Regions from separate parts of the Halobacillus seohaensis genome, predicted to be linked through region 3. Evidence: predicted binding sites of a transcription regulator. Region 3 holds the regulator's gene; each other region holds the start of a gene.
What was found. The regulator Rex, encoded in region 3, represses fermentation and respiration genes when NADH is low (regulators of the CRP and FNR family bind a similar motif). The targets are predictions, from matches to a motif close to TTGTGAAATATTTCACAA.
Positions count from the first base shown of each region.

Region 1: a site for Rex is predicted at 1,921-1,938, ahead of ACFQIC_RS18370 (L-lactate dehydrogenase). Genes of this name have one in related genera too.
Region 2: a site for Rex is predicted at 1,414-1,431, ahead of ACFQIC_RS11855 (TIGR04053 family radical SAM/SPASM domain-containing protein). Genes of this name have one in related genera too.

Region 1 is NZ_JBHSZV010000053.1:41,540-44,825, reverse strand. Features, by position in the region: gene ACFQIC_RS18380 (LutB/LldF family L-lactate oxidation iron-sulfur protein) at 1-763, shown strand, start outside; gene ACFQIC_RS18375 (LutC/YkgG family protein) at 760-1,467, shown strand; gene ACFQIC_RS18370 (L-lactate dehydrogenase) at 1,962-2,933, shown strand.
Region 2 is NZ_JBHSZV010000029.1:34,168-37,453, reverse strand. Features, by position in the region: partial or broken gene ACFQIC_RS11860 (TIGR02677 family protein) at 1-1,130, opposite strand, end outside; gene ACFQIC_RS11855 (TIGR04053 family radical SAM/SPASM domain-containing protein) at 1,486-2,601, shown strand; gene ACFQIC_RS11850 (Crp/Fnr family transcriptional regulator) at 2,598-3,286, shown strand, end outside.
Region 3 is NZ_JBHSZV010000040.1:104,660-107,945, forward strand. Features, by position in the region: gene ACFQIC_RS15645 (MDR family MFS transporter) at 1-997, opposite strand, end outside; gene ACFQIC_RS15650 (redox-sensing transcriptional repressor Rex) at 1,082-1,744, opposite strand; gene moaC (cyclic pyranopterin monophosphate synthase MoaC) at 1,762-2,250, opposite strand; gene ACFQIC_RS15660 (ABC-F family ATP-binding cassette domain-containing protein) at 2,411-3,286, shown strand, end outside.

The DNA.
Region 1 (3,286 bases), on a different contig from region 3:
GGGGAATGCGCGGATGGCCACGTCATTGCCTGAGACTCAAATTTCAGTAATGGGCATGGAACGCATTGTCCCAACATGGGAGGATCTTGAGGTTGTCGTTAGTTTGCTAACCCGTGCGGCAGTGGGGCAAAAGTTAACAAGCTATATTACCGCATTAACGGGTGTGAGACTAGAAGATGAAGTGGACGGTCCAGAAGACTTCCATCTGGTTATCGTTGACAATGGTCGTTCGAAAATCCTCGGAACGGAATTTCAATCCGCATTGCATTGCATTCGTTGTGCAGCTTGTATAAACGCGTGTCCAGTTTATCGACACGTCGGCGGTCATTCATATGGCTCTATTTATCCGGGACCAATTGGCGCTGTGCTCACTCCATTGCTTGATGGTTATGAAGATCACAAGGACTTGCCATATGCTTCCACATTGTGTGGCGCATGTACAGAGGCATGCCCAGTGAAGATTCCACTCCATGAACACTTGATTCGGCATCGTGAAATTATTGTGGAACGAGAAAACATGGGTTCAAAAGCCGAGGGCATAATGATGAAAGGCTATGCTAAATGGGCTTCAACTTCAGCTGCCTACAAGCTGAGTACAAAAATGGCACATACGGCTCTTAAGCCATGGACTGAGGATGACTTCATCAAAAATGGTCCAGGACCGCTAAAGGGATGGACAGCGTCCCGAGATTTCCCGGCTCCTGCTCGGCAAAATTTCCGGAACTGGTACAAAGAACGAGAAAAGAGGAGGCCAAAAGAATGACAATCCACCACCGCGAAAGTTTTTTAGATGGGGTAGCAGAGCAGCTTGGACGTCCAAGGCGCACACAGGTCGAATCGCCAACGTATTCGGTAAAACCGCAGGAACGTGTGCTAGCTGGCGCGACAGCAGATGAACTTGTTGATGTATTAGAAAAGCAGTGCCAGGTAATCCATACAAGCATTGAAAAAGCAACGCTTGAGACACTGCCAGAAACCGTTTATACAGTACTTGACGGGTATAGTGCACACCGGGTAGTAGCGGCAGGTGGCCCTCGTAATCTAGAAAGTGGTATGGGCAAGTTTTACAAGCAATTAGGTCTAGAAGGATATGATGTCCATATATGGGATGAACATAAAGGACGCCAGAACGTCAATTTTGCAGAAAAAGCAGGAGCGGGCATTGTGTTTAGCGACCTAACGCTTGCAGAATCGGGAACCGTGGCGCTCTTTAACGATCGCTACAATGGCCGTTCGATTAGCCTGTTACCTGAGACATTTATTGCTATTATTCCAAAAAACACACTCGTTCAGCGTATGACCCAAGCTGGCCATCTGATTCATTCAGAAGAATTGAAAGGAAACCCTGTGTCGTCGTGTGTAAGTTTTGTCACAGGACCGAGTAACAGCGCTGACATTGAGATGAATTTGATCGTTGGAGTGCATGGTCCCGTGAAGGCCACATATATTATCGTAGAGGATATGTAGCTGATGCTTTGTAAAACCTTAATGTAAGTATTTTCCCGAGTGAAGAACGGTTCCGTAATGAAAACAGAGGAATGGGGTCGGGGGACCTTCCCCCATGCCATATGGAGGGTACATAACCACTTTAAATTGAGAGAACAAGGCTACCATGGTGGAAGACATGGTCGTGGTCAACTTGAAGGAATGGTTGCTGAAAATACTAATTGAATCAGGTCCATGCCTTCTTTGAAATTTGTCATCAGATAGGAAGTCGCTCAACAATGAAAGTGATTCGTCGTATTTATTTAGGCGTTCTTGCTTCGCTATAGGAGAAATGGAGTACCTTCTTATAAAAAAATGTTTCACGTGAAACATTTTCATGGGGATTTTAGTTCCATAGCCCCGCCATTATTTTATGTAACAGAGAGATTTTTCAAAAAAAGGTTGATAAAGTTTGTGAATTGTTGCACAATATAAATGTGAAGTGATTCACAAACATACTGATAGGAGTGGTCACTATGAAAACGCCTAGAAAAGAAAAAGTTAATCGGGTTGTATTAATAGGAGCAGGTCTTGTAGGTAGCAGTTATGCCTTTGCGTTAATAAACCAAGCTGTTACCGAAGAATTAGTGATTATTGACTTAGATAAAGAAAAAGCAATTGGTGATGCAATGGATTTAAATCATGGGAAAGCTTTCTCTCCTTCTTCAACAAATACTTGGTATGGCGATTATAGTGATTGTGTAGATGCTGACATTGTTTGTATTTGTGCAGGAGCAAACCAAAAGCCAGGGGAAACCCGTTTAGACCTCGTTGAGAAAAACATGAAAATATTTAAAGGTATTGTTGGCGACGTAATGAAGAGTGGATTTGATGGGATTTTCTTAATTGCAACAAACCCTGTGGATATATTAACTCAAGCAACCCAAGTGTTTAGTGGACTGCCTAAAGAACGGGTGATTGGCAGTGGAACCACTTTAGATACGGCAAGGTTTCGCTTTATGCTAAGTGACTACTTTAATGTCGCTACGCAAAATGTCCACGCATATATTATTGGCGAACATGGAGATACAGAGCTTCCTGTTTGGAGTCATGCAACGATTGGCGGTGTACCTATTTCTAAATATATAGAAATGAAGGATGCTTATCGTGCTGAAGACCTTAAGGATCTGTTTGAAAATGTGAGAGATGCAGCCTATCATATTATCCAGAAAAAAGGTGCAACCCACTACGGAATAGCTATGAGTCTCGTCCGTGTTACAAAAGCCATTCTTGGAAATGAAAATAGCATTCTCACTGTTAGCGCGAATTTAAATGGAGAATATGGTGGACATGACGTCTATGCTGGGGTGCCGACGATCGTTAACCGACAAGGAGTTCGTGAAATTTTAGAAATGGAGTTAACAGATGAAGAACAGCAGAAATTTGACCACAGTATTCAAACGTTAAAAGAGACTATGAATCCTGCCCTTGAGAAGCTGAAGGATTGACTTTTATTAGCTATTATCCATGGATTTGAGCCAGTTCGCACATATTGATAGAATTTGAAAAGACTATGTTTCTGCATTTGGCAGGGGATCATAGTCTTTTTTTGGGTTTCCATTAATGGATTAAGTTTGGAACGGCACCATGTCTCAGCAGAGTGATTCGCTTTCCCTCTCTTACCCCATCGAGATAAACGGAACCGTTAGTAACTGAATCGAATAGGTTATCCAAATCTAATAATGAGAAAAATTGATTTTTTAGTCATCTAAAGATAAAACACCATCATCCCCCTAATAAGGAAAGGTATAAGGTCTGTGATCGTTATTTTTTCTGAAAACATCTTTACTTTTGAAAAGTA
Region 2 (3,286 bases), on a different contig from region 3:
CCTCTTATTCTCGGTTTCGTTTGGTGTTTCATTGGAGCTTCTTCCCAAATATCTGTATAAATATCATCCGTCGGTACATGGTCAATATGAAAATGACGAGTATGGAATACACCAAAAACGATCGACGACAACTTGTGTGCTTCATCAAGCGATCCTATCCCATCAAACCACTCAGCTAAATACAGGTAATCCTTTTTCCGACTGTGGAAATGTTGGTGACGCTCACCAAGTCGCTGAACTACTCGTGTAATTCGGCGAATCGATTCATTTGTTCTAGCCTCCAACATCTCATATTCACTCTCACCTTGATTATGACCTAGAAACCACACCTCTAGACTTCGCCATTTTTCGAGTTGATCAATAACTTTGTCCTCAAAAGACTGCTTCTCAAAGCGGAACGTCTGCTCCTGGTGATGAACGACTTTATTTACGAAACCTGTCAACTTTTCATCATTAATACGTCCTAGCAATTCTTGAATTTGAACAGCTGTTTGTTGTAAGGCGATGATAAAATCGCGTAAATAAGTTGTAAACTGATCTTTATAAACTAGAAAAGCCTCAGTTTGCATCTATTCCTCTACTTCTTCACTATTTAAATAGGCTAGATAATCCGACGTGTTCTGCGTAATGGTTCGAAAATATGTGAATACATCATCCCACTTCTGCGCACACTCTTCAGCCTTCTCATCTTCTTGTGCTTCAAGTGTTTTTTCAATAGTAAGGAGCGTTTGGTACAATCTTTCAAACTGTGTTTTCTCTAGGGAACCACCGAAAGTCTCCCCCATTCCTTCAAGCTGTTGTAACATACGTTCAAACTCTACCGTATATGGCGTACATTGATAGCGAAAACGCTTTTTCTTGAACTCCTCAACCGTCCGAACTTTGCCAACTTCTTGCCGTGCCATAAGATTATTCCATTTAACTAAAGCACCTAGATCAATGTGTAACTGTTCCTCAGAAAAATCTCTGAACTCATCAAACTCCCTTAAGTAAGCGAGAATTTCCTCAGGAAACAGGAACTCACGCATTCGTTCGTGCTGTATATAAAAATAGCGCAAAATGGCTCGATAACTCCACGCGCGATCTGCTGTTAAATAGGAAGCTTCGGTCACTTTTTTAAAAGGGGCCATGTCTACACTCCTCGTTACTCTGTTCTATTAATATTGTATAGTTTTATAGGGAAAGGTGTCTATTAAAAGAAGATATGAAAGAAAGATAACGACCCTATTATAAAAAATAACACTTTAAACAAAAACCTACTTTATAACAATCTTTAGATTAAATGAAAAAATATAAACTTTAAGGTAAGCGTGATCGCGGTTATATTCATTTTCTTGCGGACATATACACACTTTAAATGAAGTTGTTTTTTCTTCTCTTCACCCAAAGCACTAAAGGGTGATCGGACTGAACATGTGATGAACTTCACTTATTAAGTGTTAATTTTTATATACAATATGTATATAAAAATTTGGAGGAATGAATATGAATAGTAGAGATTTCCATGAGAATCCCTTTATCGTCATTTGGGAATTAACAAGAGCGTGCGAACTACACTGTCTACATTGTCGAGCTGAGGCCCAATATCACCGCCATCCTCTTGAACTAGACTTTGAGGAAGGCAAACAATTAATCGACTCCATTTGCGAAATGGATCATCCTATGCTTGTTTTTACAGGCGGAGATCCACTAATGAGACCTGACGTTTATGACATCGCCTCCTATGCGATTCAAAAGGGATTGCGTGTATCTATGACTCCTAGTGCTACTCCTAACGTTACAAAAGAAGAGATTCAAAAAGCGAAGGATATAGGATTGGCTCGATGGGCCTTCAGCCTGGATGGCCCTACCGCAGCTATTCATGATCACTTTCGAGGAACTACTGGGTCGTTTGATTTAACTATGAATGCGATTGACCATCTTCACGACTTAGAATTACCTTTACAAATTAATACTGTCGTCTCAAGATATAACTATAATGTACTAGAAGAGATGGCTGAGCTTGTGGAATCTTTAAATTGTGTATTGTGGAGTGTTTTCTTTTTAGTTCCGACAGGACGAGGAAAAGCTTCTGCTATGATTTCCCCTGCTGAACACGAAAGGGTTTTTCGCTGGTTAAACCAATTAAGTCATCAGGTTCCTTTTGATGTTAAAACAACGGCAGCCCAACATTACCGACGTGTAGTGATTGCTGACAAAATGCGAAATAATAAAGAAAAAACACAACACATCCAATATCAAGATGCATTGAATGCAGGTAAAACCGCTGCGTTCGACGGGCTTGGCCGAGCACCTAAAGGGGTAAATGACGGCAATGGGTTCGTTTTTATTTCTCACCTTGGCGATGTTTATCCGAGTGGACTGCTGCCGATAAAGGCAGGAAATATAAGAACAGAATCTCTTGCCGATATCTATCGTCATTCATCCATTTTCAAAGAGTTACGGAATCCTGACCTTTTTAAAGGAAAATGTGGAGTTTGTGAATTCAGACACGTTTGCGGTGGTTCACGATCTAGAGCCTACGCCCTTACAGGTGACTACCTAGAGAGTGAACCCGCATGTGTTTATATACCAAAAAGTATGAGAAAGAAAGCGAAGTGAATACTTTGAAAAAAACCCCTATCATTCAGGAAAATTTAAAAAAAGTGCCCTTGTTCAAAGAACTTTCTGATGATGAGATCGATCATATTGCTAACATTTCATCCGCAAGAGTTTACAATGCCCGTTCTTTTGTCTTCATGCAAGATGAACCATTGGACAGAGTCTTTTTCATTGAATCTGGTAAAGTGAAAATATATAAAACAGATATCCATGGCAAAGAACAGATTGTTTCCGTGCTAGAATCCGGAGAAATGTTTCCACATGCGGGGTTCTTTCGTGGCGGCCTAAATCCAGCAAATGCCGAGATCATGCAGAAATCCCGTTTGATTTGTGTTCCTATCCACTCATTTGAACAAATTCTAGTTAATCAGCCTGAGTTATGCGTAAAGCTATTTAGAGTATTAGGAAGTAAGATCATCGACCTCCAAGACCGATTAGAGGAACAAATTTTACACAATACCTTCGAACAAGTGATTATGTTGTTAATTAGGTTAACTCGTACCAATGGTCAGCCCTATGGAAATGATGATTTTAAGTTGACTAGCACATTTACTAACCAGGAACTAGCCAATATGATCGGCACTTCAAGAGAAACCGTTAGCCGCACATTGACTCAATTGAGAAAAAAAGATGTGCTTAAAGTATCAGAAGAAGGCTGTTTCATTATCAATCAAGAGAAGCTGGA
Region 3 (3,286 bases):
GCGGAACAACATACTTAGGACCTCTTTTATCTAAAATCCTTCCCCCTATCGACATAAAAATACCACTTGCCGCTGCCGCTGGAAGGAACAAAAGACCAGTCATCACCTCATTTAACCCATACACATTTTGAATAAGTAATGGCAGTAGAAAGATACCCGAAAACAAGCCAATTGACGCCGCAGATGTCACCACGATGGAAACCGAATAGGTGGGCACCTTAAACACTGATAAATTAAGGAGCGGGTCTTCCTGTCGATTTTCATAAAGTACAAAGGCGATAATTGCCATAAGGCCTGCTGCAATCAAGGTGATATTCAATGGGTCGGTTAACAACTCCAAGGTTCTTCCCCGTCCGAGAGCAAACAAAACCGAACCGATACCAAGCGTAATGATCATAAAGCCGATGTAATCAAATCGTTTTGTTGGGTCCGTTTCCGTAGGCTCCAAAAATTTCGCCGACAAGAGCAATCCCGTAAGACCAAAGGGGATATTAAAAGCGAATAGCCACGGCCAGTCAAAAAACTGAATCATGAATCCTCCCACAGTTGGACCAATGGCGGGTGCTACCATTGCAGCTACACCATAGACTCCAACAGCTAACCCTCTTTCATTTTGAGGGAATGAATTAAATATTAGCGCCATTGCGATCGGCATCATTAAACCACCAGCCATCCCTTGTATGGCTCGCGAAATAATTACCATCGCTAACGTCTGAGATAGTAAACCAGAGAGTGAACCTACAATGAATAAGCACAATCCCACAAGATAAACTTTCTTTTTACCAAACCGATCACCAAAATAACCAGTTAGCGGCATGGTCATTCCCATTGACACCATAAAAATCGTTAAAATCCAACCAACTGAAACAGCATTTGAATCAAATACGTCAATAAACCTTGGCAGGATCGGATTAAGCATACTGTTATTTAAAATGACGGTAAATGTTCCAAATAGAACAGATAGAACGACTAGCCATTTCTGAGGTATCTTGCTCATTCTCGTCCCTCCACACTTTCCAAACTCAAAGCATCTTATCTATACCCATTTATTAAAATCCTTAAAACGCCAAAAAGGACAACCTTAATGGTCGTCCTCTTCTTCCTCATCGTTATCTAACGGATAATGCTTAAGGAAATAAACAAGCGCCTGAAGTTCCACAGCTAAATCAATATGATGAACACGAACACTTGTCGGAACAGTGATTCGGGCAGGTGTAAAATTAAGCACACCAGAAATTCCTGCTTCGACAAGACGGTCCGCTATCCCTTGGGCAGCTGAGGCGGGTACCGTTAAAATCGCAACCGATATGTTCTCCATATGTTTTTCTAAATCATCAATATGCTTTATCGGCACACCACCTACCTGTTCTCCGATCCTTTTCTCACTTGCATCGAAGGCCACTTCAATTTTCGTATTATTATTTTTCATAAAGTTATAATTTAAAAAGGCGGTACCTAAGTTCCCTACCCCGATAAGAGCTACATTGGTTGTTTCATCGTGATCTAATGTTTTTCTAAAAAAAGACAGCAAATACTCTACATTATAGCCGTATCCTTTTTTTCCGAGCGCTCCAAAGTAAGAGAAATCCCGACGTATTGTTGCAGAGTCGACTTTCACTGCATCACTAAGTTCTTTCGAAGACACTCGCAGTTTTCCCTGGCTATGTAGATTATTAATAAATCGATAGTACAGTGGCAGTCGTTTGGCTGTCGCTTGTGGGATCTTTGAATGTTCTGCTTCCATCTTTTTAAGACCTCCTTTCATCGACCTTCTTCTCTATGATAATCACCCGTTTTACCTCCTGTTTTTTCCTCGAGGTAGGTTGGGCCTATAACAATTCCTTTATCTACTGCTTTACACATGTCGTAAACTGTCAGCGCCGTTGCCGATGCTCCGGTTAACGCTTCCATTTCAACACCCGTGCTTCCTTTTGTTTTCACTGATACACGAATAGTTAAAGCATACCCTTTTCTAAGATCCCAATCAAAAGTTACATCGATCCCATTTAACGGTAGGGGGTGACACATTGGAATCCAGTCCGGCGTTTTCTTCGCTGCCATAATTCCCGCAACCTGTGATACAGCAAGTACATCACCTTTTTCGACTTCACCGCTAGTAATTTTATTATAAATTGTTTCATTGACTTCAACACTTGTTCTTGCAACAGCCGTTCGAACTGTATCGTCCTTCTCTGAGATATCGACCATTCGAGCTCGACCTTGGGGATTAAAATGAGTAAATTCAGACATGTACTTGCTCCTTTACCAATTTTACAGTTAGTTATACAAACATTACTCCTATTTTACCAAAAAATCAATGGAAAGTGTTACATCATTCACAATCTTGAGTACCTCTCCTTGCTACTCTCATCGTATATAAGATACACTTATTTTATTGGGGTGAAACGACATGATTCTCATGCAATTAAATCAATTAACGAAACGCTTTGGCGCAGAGTTAATTTTAGAAAATATTAAATTAGATGTACAAAACAATGATCGGATTGCCATTGTTGGCAGAAACGGTTCCGGAAAAAGTACCTTGCTTAAAATGATGGCAGGTGAAATGGCTCATGACACCGGTGATATTTTTAAACCGAAAGAAGTGACCATGGGCTATTTAGCTCAAAATACAGGTCTCCAATCCAACGATACGATTTGGAATGAAATGGAGAATGTGTTCTCTCATTTGAAAGCCATTGAAAAGGAATTACGTTCAATGGAAGCAAATATGGCCAGCCCTGACCTTTTAGAAGATTATGAAGCTTATCAGAAACTGTTGAAATCATATGATGATAAACAAGATTACTTCAAATTGTCGGGTGGCTATCAGTATGAAGCCGAGATTAAGGCTGTCTTAAATGGGTTGAATTTTCATAACTTCGACTGGAGTACACCTATTTCTTCATTAAGTGGTGGTCAGAAAACTCGTTTAGCTCTCGGAAAGCTGCTATTAACGAAGCCAGACGTACTTATTCTCGATGAGCCGACCAACCACTTAGACATTGATACCCTATCCTGGCTTGAAGGTTACCTATCAGGTTATCAAGGAGCAGTTGTTATCGTATCGCACGACCGTTACTTTTTAGACAAAATTGTTAACACAGTATACGAAATTGCTCATCAGGGATCCAAAAAATATACTGGTAATTATAGTGATTATTTAAAGCAAAAAGAAATTGATTATGAACTTGAACTTAAACATTATGAAAAGCAACAGAGCGAAATTAAACAAATGGAAGAGTTCGTTCAGAAAAACATCGTCAGAGCAACTACGAGTAAACGT